Regions from separate parts of the Rossellomorea sp. GQ25 genome, predicted to be linked through region 1. Evidence: riboswitches for the same ligand, from Rfam matches in the RefSeq annotation. Region 1 holds a riboswitch; each other region holds the start of a gene.
What was found. Region 1 has a riboswitch for thiamine pyrophosphate ahead of thiT (energy-coupled thiamine transporter ThiT). Riboswitches for the same ligand answer to the same signal wherever they lie in the genome.
Positions count from the first base shown of each region.

Region 2: linked by a shared signal. The riboswitch ahead of thiC (phosphomethylpyrimidine synthase ThiC) and the one ahead of thiT (energy-coupled thiamine transporter ThiT) in region 1 are both predicted to bind thiamine pyrophosphate.
Region 3: linked by a shared signal. The riboswitch ahead of tenA (thiaminase II) and the one ahead of thiT (energy-coupled thiamine transporter ThiT) in region 1 are both predicted to bind thiamine pyrophosphate.
Region 4: linked by a shared signal. The riboswitch ahead of AC6CIB_RS17270 (ABC transporter substrate-binding protein) and the one ahead of thiT (energy-coupled thiamine transporter ThiT) in region 1 are both predicted to bind thiamine pyrophosphate.

Region 1 covers NZ_JCAXEQ010000002.1:970,468-973,611, reverse strand. The annotation lists gene AC6CIB_RS10590 (thioredoxin family protein) at 1-298, shown strand, start outside; gene AC6CIB_RS10585 (hypothetical protein) at 531-830, shown strand; TPP riboswitch at 914-1,012, shown strand; gene thiT (energy-coupled thiamine transporter ThiT) at 1,084-1,680, shown strand; gene AC6CIB_RS10575 (DedA family protein) at 1,830-2,420, shown strand; gene AC6CIB_RS10570 (threonine/serine exporter family protein) at 2,732-3,144, shown strand, end outside.
Region 2 covers NZ_JCAXEQ010000009.1:8,461-11,604, forward strand. The annotation lists gene AC6CIB_RS20820 (ABC transporter substrate-binding protein) at 1-443, shown strand, start outside; gene AC6CIB_RS20825 (copper homeostasis protein CutC) at 573-1,265, shown strand; TPP riboswitch at 1,342-1,458, shown strand; gene thiC (phosphomethylpyrimidine synthase ThiC) at 1,608-3,144, shown strand, end outside.
Region 3 covers NZ_JCAXEQ010000001.1:346,407-349,550, forward strand. The annotation lists gene AC6CIB_RS01880 (sensor histidine kinase) at 1-604, shown strand, start outside; gene AC6CIB_RS01885 (response regulator transcription factor) at 601-1,200, shown strand; TPP riboswitch at 1,486-1,593, shown strand; gene tenA (thiaminase II) at 1,711-2,409, shown strand; gene AC6CIB_RS01895 (ECF transporter S component) at 2,402-2,980, shown strand; gene AC6CIB_RS01900 (ABC transporter ATP-binding protein) at 2,995-3,144, shown strand, end outside.
Region 4 covers NZ_JCAXEQ010000005.1:311,073-314,216, forward strand. The annotation lists gene AC6CIB_RS17260 (ABC transporter permease) at 1-65, opposite strand, end outside; gene AC6CIB_RS17265 (MTH1187 family thiamine-binding protein) at 62-355, opposite strand; gene AC6CIB_RS17270 (ABC transporter substrate-binding protein) at 368-1,351, opposite strand; TPP riboswitch at 1,512-1,622, opposite strand; gene AC6CIB_RS17275 (phosphotransferase enzyme family protein) at 1,700-2,605, opposite strand; gene AC6CIB_RS17280 (aldo/keto reductase) at 2,692-3,144, shown strand, end outside.

The DNA of each region.
Region 1 (3,144 bases):
CAATGCTACACTTGCTGCAGAAAAGCTGGTGTTACTATACATATCCAGACCCAACTGTTCTGTTTGTCACGCTCTCTTGCCACAGGTGAAAGGGTTACTAGAAGAGTTTCAAGATGTTATGTCCATCCATGCCGATGCAGAAAAAATACCGGAAATAGCTGGTGAGTTCTCCATCTTCACTGTGCCGGTCGTCATCGTTTTTGTATATGGAAAAGAAATGTTCAGGAAGGCACGCTTCGTTCCAATCGAGGAATTACATAGCCAAATGACTCGTCTGGTGAAGATGTTAGACCACTAAACAAACGTTTGATTAAGATTGGAATTTGTTGATCTGACAAGGTTGAAAGGGTTAAACGGTTGTTTAATACTGTGGAAATTTAAAATCGAGAGCCGTTTTTATTTGAAGTTCTATAGCAATAAAAAAAGAGCTGCTAAAAAAAGTGGCTCTTTTGTCATGGTTCAGTGAATAGGTATATAATAGAAAGTATAGGAGTATAGTAGTTGTGAAGAAATTAAAGGGGGCTTGATGAATGATCAGATTGTCTGGAACAAAGAAAGTCATGTTACTGGGTTTAGCAATCATCCTCATAATAGTAGCCAACCGGATTTCTAGTGTACAACACCTGACAGCAAGAATCGCCACCAACCTGTATGTGAGCCTAAAGTATCAAGATCTGGATCTCGAATACCAGAACGTCGAATTTTCACCCCAGTTTGGAGATTATTCTGTAGCGTATAAGGACAAGGACGGAAAAGTCTATGGATTCATGGTTACCCCTAAGTCAATGCCCGTCATCATACTTCATGACCCTCTTAATGAGTCACCTTAAACAAGAGCGAAATCAAAGAGTGAACCTATCTATCTTTCATAATTTCATTCTTCATGTATAATAAAATATAACAACTTTATAAACGTTACCACAAGGGGAGCGAAAGCTGAGAGTGAACAATCTGTTCTGACCCTATGAACCTGTTAGTTAGTACTAGCGTAGGGATGTGGAAAATAAGCGGCATCTTGCTTATTTTGCTTTTTACATTCAGCCCCCTTATGGTTTCGTTTCATCAACCCTAGGGGGATTTTTCATGAAAAATATACGTCTTGTCATTTTACTTGAAGCCTCATTGATGGCGGCATTCGCCGTTATCCTTGATATGCTTCCGTCTATTAAGCTATCACCCAGTATCTCCATTTCGATAGCAATGGTTCCTATTTTTCTATTGTCCTATCGAAGAGGATGGAAGGCTGGGATACTGGCTGGATTTGTATGGGGGCTATTGCAGATTGCCTTGGGTGATGCTTGGATTGCAACTCCTGTGCAGATGGTAGTTGAATATTTCATCGCCTTTGCCTTTATTGGTCTTGCCGGAATCTTTTCCGGTAAGATCCAAGCCTCATTAAGAAGTAACCATCGATCTAAAGCGGTAATGTGGATAGTGGCTGCTACTTTTTTAGGCAGTCTGGCTCGATATTTTTGGCACTTTATCGCAGGCTTTGTCTTCTTCGCAGAATATGCGCCGAAAAGCATGTCGCCACTACTTTTTTCATTAGTAGCAAACGGAATCACCATGCTGGGCTCAGCTCTTCTCTGTACAATCGCTCTGCTGATCTTACTCAACACAGCGCCAAGGTTGATCAGAGTTAGGATATCTCCACAAGAAAGCAGCCGAAAGGCATCATAAAGTTATCTGGACCCGCCCCTACAAAGAGGCTGGTCTTTTTTATGTGAAAATACTCCCCAGGTCCTAGAAACATTTACTTCTACGGCTTCTGTTTGCATGTTGGCGATTTTTTTATACTTAAGATATTCGTTCATATAGGAGTGACCTTGATGGAAGAAATTATGTCAAATATAGCGGCTGAGTGGGGAATATGGGGTGTATTGCTTTCTCTATTTATTGAAGGAAGTGCTTTCCCTTTTGTAGGCACTTTTTTTATCGTAACAATGGGATTTATTTTAGAATTAACGTGGATGGAGATAGGAGTCATTTCTCTAATAGGAAGCTTTCTTTATACAGTGGGGAGCTATATTCCTTATTTTATCAGTTTAAAATTAGGTGCGAAGCTGGAGGCAAGGTTGAAACCTGAAAAACGGAAGAAGCTCAAAGAAGCTCAGGAAAAGTTCAACCGCTACGGAATCTGGAGCGTAGCAATCGCAAGCCCCCTTCACTTAGGAAATGTCATTCCCTTCATGGCAGGCATGGCAAAAATGAATCTGAAAGTGTATTCCCTCCTTACTATGCTAGGGATCGCTCCGTCTACCTTTTTTTTCTTAAGTATTGGCAAGTTTTATGAGGGTGATAAAGAAGTGATCCTGGGGGTGGTAGAAGAATATCAAATGTTGGTTCTGACAGGGTTTGTGCTGGTAACTGTTTTGTACACTCTTTTCAAAAGGAAGAGAGAGAAGGGCATAGGAGGATGATTAGTAAAGATTCGGAGTCTAGATTTTTCGACAAGTTGCTCATAATCCTTTAAAAGTGGCTCATAAATCCTGAAACCGGCTCATAAACAGCCGGAACCAGCTCATAAATCCCTCACCAGCTCACTTGGTCGGCATTCAATATTCATTTTTGGGGGAAAGGTACATTTTCCCGAAAGATTACCCACTAATTCAACCCAAAAACCCTCTACACAGATTAAATCTACGTAAAATCATCCCGTTCCTCATTGATTACACCCCTTCTTTCCTATAAACTAGACCTATTCAAAAAATAGCACGTGTGGAGAGATCGTATGGAAGCAAAAATGATAAGAAGATATGACATTATGGAGGTCAGCTTGCTGGCGGGTAAGATCATGTTGCAAAGTGGTGCAGAGACGTATCGCGTCGAGGATACGATGATGCGCATCGCCGCTTCTTATGGGATTTCAGAATCTCACAGTTATGTGACGCCTACCGGGATCATCTTCTCGATTGAAACGTCTGAACCAACGAAAACGAAGTTGATTCGAATTAACGAGCGATCGACTGATCTTGAAAAAGTAACCCTCGTGAATAGTATTTCAAGGCAAATCAGTAAGGGGCACCTCACCGTTGAGGAAGCATACAATGCCCTGGAAAAACTGGATCAATCTAATCTATCATACTCCTTTGTGATTCAAGTATTGGCCGCTTCGATTGCCAGTGGATGTTTTCTCATCATGTT
Region 2 (3,144 bases), on a different contig from region 1:
AGGGGAACGAATTGGTAGATGGCATCAAGGAAGAGATTTCAGATGTGAAAGAAAAAGTAAGTACACTAAAGGAAAAAGAACAAGTATATTTTGAAATCAGTCCCTCCCCTGATATCTATACAGCAGGAGCAGAAACGTTTCAGCAAGAAATACTGGAAACGGCCGGGGTCGAGAATATCTTTGGAGACCAAAAAGGCTGGGTGAAGGTAGGAGAAGAAGAAATCATTAAACGTAATCCTAATATGATTTTAACTACAGTGGGGTACGTCGACGAGCCGACAGCTGAAATCAAGTCCCGGGAAAGCTGGAAAGATGTAAAGGCAGTGAAAAATGATCAAGTCCATTTCCTGGATTCAGATATTATGTCAAGACCGGGACCACGTATCGGTGAAGCGGTTGAGCTAACGGCTGAAACGGTGTATCCGGACTTGTTTTCTGAATAAAGTAGGATGTTAGATTGGAGAAGACAGTGATTTGTATGTGGAATCATTGTCTTTTTCATCTCAAGTTCTACAATTTTCGGACCATTATGATAAAGTAAACGTAACAACATCACGATAGGAGAAATCAACATGAGCAAACTGGAAGTCATTGTTTTGAATGAGGAAGATGCAAAAGTGGCAGAAACATCCGGAGCAGATCGACTTGAATTGGTATCTGACATACACGAGGGAGGATTAACTCCTGAATATCGTATGATAGAAAATGTATTGAAGGCTGTTTCGATTCCTGTTCAGGTTATGATTCGTTTACATAGTAAATCTTTCTCGTATGATGCCGAAGAATTGCGCGTCATGATGGACCAAGTAAGGACCATAAATGAAATGGGGGCCCCGGGCATCGTTTTTGGTGCTTTATCCAAGGAAGGGAAACTTGATTCCCATGCTTTAAAGGAAATCGTACAAACTGCGAAGGGTCAGTCAATTACTTATCACCGGGCTATCGATGTGTCTTGCGGTCCATTAGACTTATGCAAAGAATTATTCCATTCAGGATTGAACGTTGATCGAATTCTCACATCTGGAGGAAAACCTGAAGTGAGCGAGGGATTGGACGTGATTAGTACAATGAGGGAAATAGAAAAGATCGGCGGCCCAATTATCATGCCTGGATCAGGGTTAACCGTGGAGAATATAGGAGAAATACACAATAAGCTAAATGCACGGGAATATCATGTTGGATCAGGTGTTCGTAAAGACGGGAGCTATGACTTAGGAATAGACCCTGAAAAGGTAATGAAAATCAAACGGGTGATCACATCATAATTTGATTTGTTACTATACTACTATTTGAAAAAAGAATGGATTGTGGTAAAAATAGTATGTAACAACATACTATCAATATTTCTACTGGGGGAGTCCGATATATTGCTTGGACTGAGAGGAGAACGCATAAGTTCTTTGACCCTTTGAACCTGATCTGGATGATACCAGCGTAGGGAAGTAGTACGAAGCGTTTTTTTTTGTGTTTTGTGACGCTTACTACTTTTTGACATTTCGGGTTCTGATTATTCAGGACCCTTTTTTGTGTCTTCATGTCCTTTTTTTGAGAAAGAGGAATGCCCGATGCAGTAACTTCCTGGTCCTATCATAAGGAGGAGAAGTTAAGTGGCAATCGAGTTAAAATCGCAATTTACAAACAGTAAAAAAGTGTATGTAGGAGGGTCCAGGCCTGACATAAACGTTCCGATGAGAGAAATTGAACTTAGCAGAACGAATGCTTCCTTGGTCGATGAAGAGAATGAACCGGTTCGTGTATACGATACAAGCGGACCTTATACAGATGAGCATTACCAAGTCGATATTAATAAAGGGTTACCTTCCGTTCGCACAGAGTGGATCCTGGAACGTCAGGATGTCGAGGCTTACCCGGGACGTGAAATCGAACCGGAAGATAACGGCTATAAAGGAAAAGATCCTCATGCAAACGTAGAGTCGTTCCCTACAATCAGACGTACCCCAATGCGTGCAAAAACGGGTCGTAATGTGACTCAAATGCATTATGCAAAAAAAGGAATCATTACACCGGAAATGGAATTCATCGCTATCCGGGAAAATGTTGATTCTTCATTTGTAAGAGAAGAAGTAGCAAATGGCAGGGCCATCATTCCGGCTAATATTAATCATCCTGAATGTGAACCGATGATCATCGGTCGTCACTTTCATGTGAAAATAAACGCGAATATCGGGAACTCGGCCGTATCATCTTCTGTTGAAGAAGAAGTGGAGAAAATGACGTGGGCAACTCGTTGGGGTGCCGATACAATAATGGACTTATCAACAGGAAAAAACATTCATACTACAAGAGAGTGGGTGATTCGAAATTCGCCTGTCCCTGTTGGTACGGTACCGATCTATCAAGCGCTTGAAAAGGTAAACGGGATTGCCGAGAATCTTACATGGGATGTGTACAGGGATACATTGATCGAACAGGCGGAGCAGGGGGTTGATTACTTCACCATTCATGCAGGTGTATTATTGCGTTATATTCATCTAACAGCTACTCGTACAACAGGCATCGTATCCCGTGGAGGTTCAATCATGGCACAATGGTGTCTTGCCCATCATAAGGAGAACTTCCTTTACTCACACTTTGAAGATATTTGTAAGATTTTAAAAGCCTATGATATCTCCGTTTCCTTAGGTGATGGTCTAAGGCCCGGGTCAATAGCTGATGCGAATGATGAAGCGCAGTTTGCAGAGCTTGAAACATTAGGCGAGCTAACCAAAATTGCTTGGAAGCATGATGTACAGGTGATGATTGAAGGCCCTGGACATGTACCGATGCATATGATTAAAGAGAATGTGGATAAGCAAATGGAAATCTGTCATGAAGCCCCTTTTTATACATTGGGGCCATTAACGACCGATATAGCACCGGGGTATGATCACATCACTTCTGCCATAGGGGCGGCCATGATCGGCTGGTTTGGAACAGCTATGCTGTGCTATGTAACACCTAAAGAGCATCTGGGATTACCGAATAAAGATGATGTGAGAGAGGGTGTCATTGCTTATAAAATAGCAGCACATGCAGCGGATTTAGCGAAAGGGCATCCAGGGGCACAAGTTAGAGATAATGCTGTTTCTAAGGCTCGATTTGAATTTAGATGGAATGATCAATTTAATTTATCCCTGGATCCGG
Region 3 (3,144 bases), on a different contig from region 1:
AGAACGCCAGAGGATTGCCCGTGATCTACACGATACATTGGGTCAAAAGCTTTCTCTTATCGGCCTGAAAAGTGACCTGGCCAGAAAATTGGTAAACAAAGATCCAGAGCAGGCCCGAAGCGAATTAAAGGATGTTCAGCAAACGGCGCGAACCGCTTTAAGTGAAGTAAGGACAATGGTTTCGCAAATGAGGGGTATTCGACTAAAAGACGAAATCGTCCAGATCAAACAGCTATTAAAGGCAGCGGAAATTGATTTCGTGATGGATGATGAGGTCATGCTGCCCCAAGCATCACTCTTTCTTGAAAATATCTTGAGCATGTGCCTAAAAGAAGCCGTTACGAATGTTGTCAAACACAGCAAGGCGTCGCACTGTGAACTCAGCATTGAAGAGTCGGATAAAGAGATGACCATCATAGTGAAGGATGATGGTATGGGAATCGAGAGAGATTACACACAGTCTAAAGGAAGCGGTTTAATCGGAATGAGAGAACGGTTAGAATTTGTAAATGGAAGCTTAGACGTTTTTTCCGATAATGGGACCACTTTGATTATGAGAGTGCCGAAAGTAATCAAGCAAACAGACAGGGAGAGAATGGAATGATTCGAATTGTTATTGCAGAAGACCAACGAATGCTATTAGGTGCCTTAGGCTCGTTACTTAGCTTGGAGGATGATATGGAAGTGGTAGGGAAAGCCGACAATGGAGAAGAAGCCATTGCCCTCGTCCACGAGCTGAAGCCGGATATTTGTATCATGGATATAGAAATGCCGAAAAAAACGGGACTTGAAGCAGCAGAAGAATTAAAGGGTAAAGATTGCAAAGTGATCATTCTCACCACTTTCGCAAGATCCGGTTATTTTCAACGCGCATTAAAAGGCGGGGTGAAAGGGTATTTGTTAAAGGATAGTCCAAGTGAAGAACTGGCCAACTCGATCCGCCTGGTGATGGATGGTAAAAGAATTTATGCACCAGAGCTTATGGATGATGTGTATGGTGAAGAGAACCCCCTTACAGACCGTGAAAAAGAAGTGTTGGAGCTGGTTGCTGACGGGAAAAACACGAAGGAGATAGCCGATGAACTCAGCCTCAAAACGGGTACCGTCCGAAACTATATCTCAACCATTCTCGACAAACTTGAAGTTAAAAATCGAATCGAAGCCATCACTCAATCAAAAGAAAAAGGATGGTTTAAATGATGTGTTGGGACGGACCTCCAACTTGGAGGTCCGTCCCACTTTTATTTAGTGTTGTAATTACTTAATCTATGGTTTGTATATTTATAGATTTGTAACAGACACTTAATTTTGCTTTACAAGTGCTTTATTCTAAAAGGAATTTCATTTAAATTACAAAGGGGGTATCCTTTGCTATGATAGGTTTTTATGGAAAGGCCAAATGAAAAAATGATGAAAGGTTTTCTTTTTGGTGTTGACAAGTAAAAGAATCGTGGTACGATAACAACGAATACAAAATTTCATAGGACGATCCACTAGGGGTGCCTTCTAAAAGGCTGAGATTAAAGTGTGACTTTAAGACCCTTTGAACCTGATCTGGTTGAGACCAGCGTAGGGAAGTGGTGTTTGACGGTCACATAGAATCGTATTCTATCAAGCTGATCTCAAGCCACTTTCTGTATGCGGTATGCATAATGAAAGTGGCTTTTTTTGTTGCCCATTTCGGGTCGTCTGGAAAAGGAGAAAGATATTATGTCATTTACAACGTACTTAAGAAACGAAGTGAAGGAAATTTGGGAAGCGAGTTTTCACCATCCTTTCGTTAAAGGGATCGGAGATGGAACCCTCCCCCTTGAAAACTTCAGATACTACATTCTGCAGGATGCCTATTACCTCTCCCACTTTTCAAAGGTGCAGGCACTTGGTGCAGCAAAAGCGACAGACTTACATACTACATCCAGAATGGCAACACACGCTGTAGGAACGAATGAAGCAGAGCTTTCACTTCATGAAAATTTCTCGAATCGTTTGGGGATCACAGAAAAAGAAAAGCAGCAATTCAAACCGGCACCTACTGCATATGCCTACACGTCACATATGTATCGTTCTGCACAGTATGGAGGTCTCGCAGATATCCTGGCAGCCATACTCCCATGCTACTGGCTGTATTATGAAATCGGTGAGCGCTTGAAATCATGTGCACCTGAGGAAGGTATTTATCAGGAGTGGATTGCAGCTTATGGTGGAGAATGGTTTCGGGAGTTAGTGGAAGAACAAATTCATCGACTGGATGGATTGGCAGAAACGATGACCGAAACGGATAAGGAAAGAATGAAAGAGAACTTCATTTTGAGCAGCATTTATGAATTACAATTTTGGGAAATGGCATACACACTGGAGAAGTGGCCGTTTCAGACATCACTAGGTAAAGAAGGTAGAATACATGTCTAAATTAAAACTGACAGACATTTTAGTAACGGTCGTCATCTCAATAGGTTTTGGAATTATATATAAGCTTTGGGGACCGGTTTACAACTTGTTAAAGCCATTTGGATTGCATGCTGACCAACTGATCTATGGCATGTGGTTCATGGCGGCAACCGTGGCATTTTTAATCATTCGGAAACCTGGCGTCGCACTTCTGGCCGAGATTGCAGCGTCTTCAGGGGAATTTCTCATGGGAAGTGAATGGGGGCTTGAGGTATTACTATTCGGTCTGATTCAAGGTTTGTTTGCAGAGTTGATTTTTCTTATCACCCGCTATAAGCGTTTTGATGTCATCGTCATTTGTACTGCTGCTGTGGGCTCAGCACTTGGATCTATCTTGATGGACTACTTTAAAGGGTACATGGGAGACTTGGTTCTGTGGAATTTATCACTTTTCATTGGTGCCAGATTAATAGGATCTATCGTGATTGCAGGCATTGGTGCCTTTTATCTGGTTAGGGCTCTGGAGAAAACGGGGGTAACCAGTTTGGTCAGAAGTGCAGATCAAAAAGATTATGATGCATTGAATCAGTAAAGGAGGGAAGGCCGATGCATGTTGAGAATCTGCGCCTTACGTTTTCCGGTTCAGAGAATTTGATGTTTAAAGACGTAAGCCTTTCGATAGAAGACGGGGAAAAAGTATTGCTATTAGGTCCATCAGGGTGTGGAAAATCCACACTCCTCCAGGTCTTATCTGGT
Region 4 (3,144 bases), on a different contig from region 1:
CAAATGATGAATAAAAGGATGAGGACCAAGAAGGGTCTCCATCCTTTCGATATCCATGCTTTCATCCTTTATACTTCTCCGTTAATTGATTCATTTCAATCCCGACAGGCTGATATAATACCTTGATTTGAGAAATGACATTTGAGCTGCCCATTTCAATCATTCGTTCATTCATTTGTTCAATCACCTTAAATAAGTCAGATAGATTTCCTTCCATTGTCGTTTCTAATGGATGGACTTCATAACGGACACCTGATTTATCAATGATCCGGATGGCTTCATCCACGTATGGTATAACACTTTCACCATTTTTTGTCTTTGGAATAATTTGTATGCTCACGAGTGCGTTCCCCATTTTGTTCACCTCTTATTTTGGTAAGAATTCGTTTGTGAATGCTTTTTTACTGTCCAGTTCTTTATCTAATAAGTCGTTATCGTACATCCAGGAAGCATAGTTTTCCCAAACCTCCAGCTTCTGCTCTCCCCATCTGTCAGCGTCATCTTTGTATTTAGGAGCCAGCCATTCCTGACTCTTCATGACTAATTCTTTATCAAGATCCGGAGCTGCATCTAAAAGGATTTCACCGGCCTCTTCCGGATTATCGATTGCAAACTGATAGCCTTTTGAAGAAGCAGTTAAAAATGCTTTAACCGTTTCAGGGTCTTTTTCAATCATCTTTTCATTCGTCGTCAAGACAGGAGTGTAATAATCCAGTTTCTCAGAGTAATCCTTTACGTACATCATATTCAAATCCTCACCGCGAAGCTCTGCTTCAATACCTGTCCATCCATAGTAGATCCACGCAAAGTCAACATCCCGTTTCACGGCAGTAAAGAAATCTGTATCTCCCATGTTTACAAAATTCACTTTCTCTACATCTGCGTTTTCTTGTTTCATAATCGACGTCATGACGGCTTGTTCTACAGGTGACCCCCATCCTCCATAACTTTTCCCTTCAAAATCCTTTGGAGTCGTTATACCCTTATCCTTAGGTGAGGCAAACCCGGATGTATTATGCTGTATGACCGCAGCGATAGATACGAGTGGTACGTCCTGTACCCTTGCTTGTGTTACACTTTCCTGGTATCCTACTCCGAACTCAGCTTTACCCGAGGCAACGAGTTGATCTGCACCAGCCTCACCAGGTAAGATGATATCAACATCCAGCCCCTGCTCTTTAAAGTATCCTTTTTCTTTCGCAACGTATAAACCAGTGTGATTGGTATTCGGTGTCCAGTCCAGTACAACCGTAACCTTTTTAAGACCATCTTTCTGTTCCGATGTATTTCCTCCACCACTGCAAGCAGTTAAAAGAAATACAGAACAGATGATATAAATCCATTTTTTCATCATGATTCCTCCTCAAATCCTTGTATGTAGTTGTAACGTTTATTCTCTATTCTTCACTTAGTAGAGAGAATGAATGTATAACACCTTAGAACATTAGGACATAACAACAAAAAAGCGTCCCTAGCTTCAGCGAGGGACGCATCGTTAAACATGATTATGTAATGTTTAAGAGAATGTTTCCTACGCTGGTATCAGCCAGTTCAGGTTCAAAGGGTCAGTATCTGTCAGGATACAATCTCAACCGGCCACACCGGTCCCCCTACACTTGTACTATGAAATTAAACGTTATCTTCTTCCCTACTTTGCCACAGAAAAGGTGGATATTCAAGCATTTCCTCTTAAATAGATTTACATTTGAAAGGCCTGCTCATAAACACCGGAATTTACCAATCTGTTAATGAACGGAATGTATGTAGATACAACGTGTGAATATCCTTTTTGATTGTAAAAAAAGGTGTATTGAAGAAGAAAGATAATAACTAAGAATGGCATCAGTTCCTTTTCTTCCTGAGTTAAAGTACCATCGGACTGATAGCCCCCCATAAAGGCATGGATACATTCAAATTGCTCATCCTCCCCCTGCTTGACCTGATCTTTGAGCATCCCTGCAAGAAAGTAACAGACATCTGCTATGCGGGGTGCTTTTCGTATCCTCTCGAAATCTATGACTCCTGTCACCCTTTCTTCATTCATAAGGATATTACGCGGGTGACAGTCGCTATGTACGAGTTGATGGGTCAATTTGCTATAGGAGAAAGACCATTCATTTAGTCTGCCTAGAAACCCTTTTCCCCACCTTTCTATCATTGTAGAATCCTGTCCGCCTATCCACTCTCTCAAATGTGTTTCAACTTTCCATTCCTCTACCTCGTATTTACAGACGTATTGGTCTAGTCTGCCATGGAGTTGAGAGAGGTATGTTCCCACCTTTTTCAAAGAAGTTAAGGAATAGACTTGTACTGGTTTTCCTTCCAGAGCTTGATACAGGGAGTAGAAAACTTGATGTTGTTGTACATATGGCTGATGCGAGAATGTTAACAGTGGCTTTTCAACAGGAAGCCCGTTTTCCAGTAAAAAAGAAGTTAAGAGCTGCTCTTCTATTCGCTTCTCCACTGAAGAGTTCAATCTCTTTTTTAGATAATATGTTTTCTCCCGACTCTTCACCTTATAAACATTCGGATGATTGCCCACGGTCTCTATGCAGGAAGGCGAAACCTTCCAGTTCAATAATAGATCATGAAGAGGTTCAATCATTTTTAATTCCTTTCCAAACATAGTAATATACGTTTAGTATGACTATGAAAGAATGTCTACATACCATATGAAAAGAGGTTGCATAGATGCAAAGAATACAAATGACGGAAGACTTATCATTCTCAAGAATCATTCATGGGTTATGGAGACTTGCAGACTGGAATCAATCAAAGGAAGACACTCTTTCTTTAATCCAGCACAATATTGAAAACGGAATCACGACTTTTGATCATGCAGATATTTATGGCTCGTATACATGTGAAACGTTATTTGGTGAGGCTCTCATCCTTCAGCCATCCTTACGTGAGAAAATGGAGATTGTGACAAAATGCGGTATTGTCCTGCCTTCTGACAATCGTCCTGAACATAAAACACATCATTACAACACTAGTAAAAAGCATATTTTAGCATCAGTTGATAACTCCCTGCAGAACCTGAAAACGGATTACATCGATTTATTATTGATTCACAGACCAGATCCATTTATGAATGGAGAAGAAGTGGCAGAAGCCTTCACTCAATTGAAAGAGGAAGGAAAG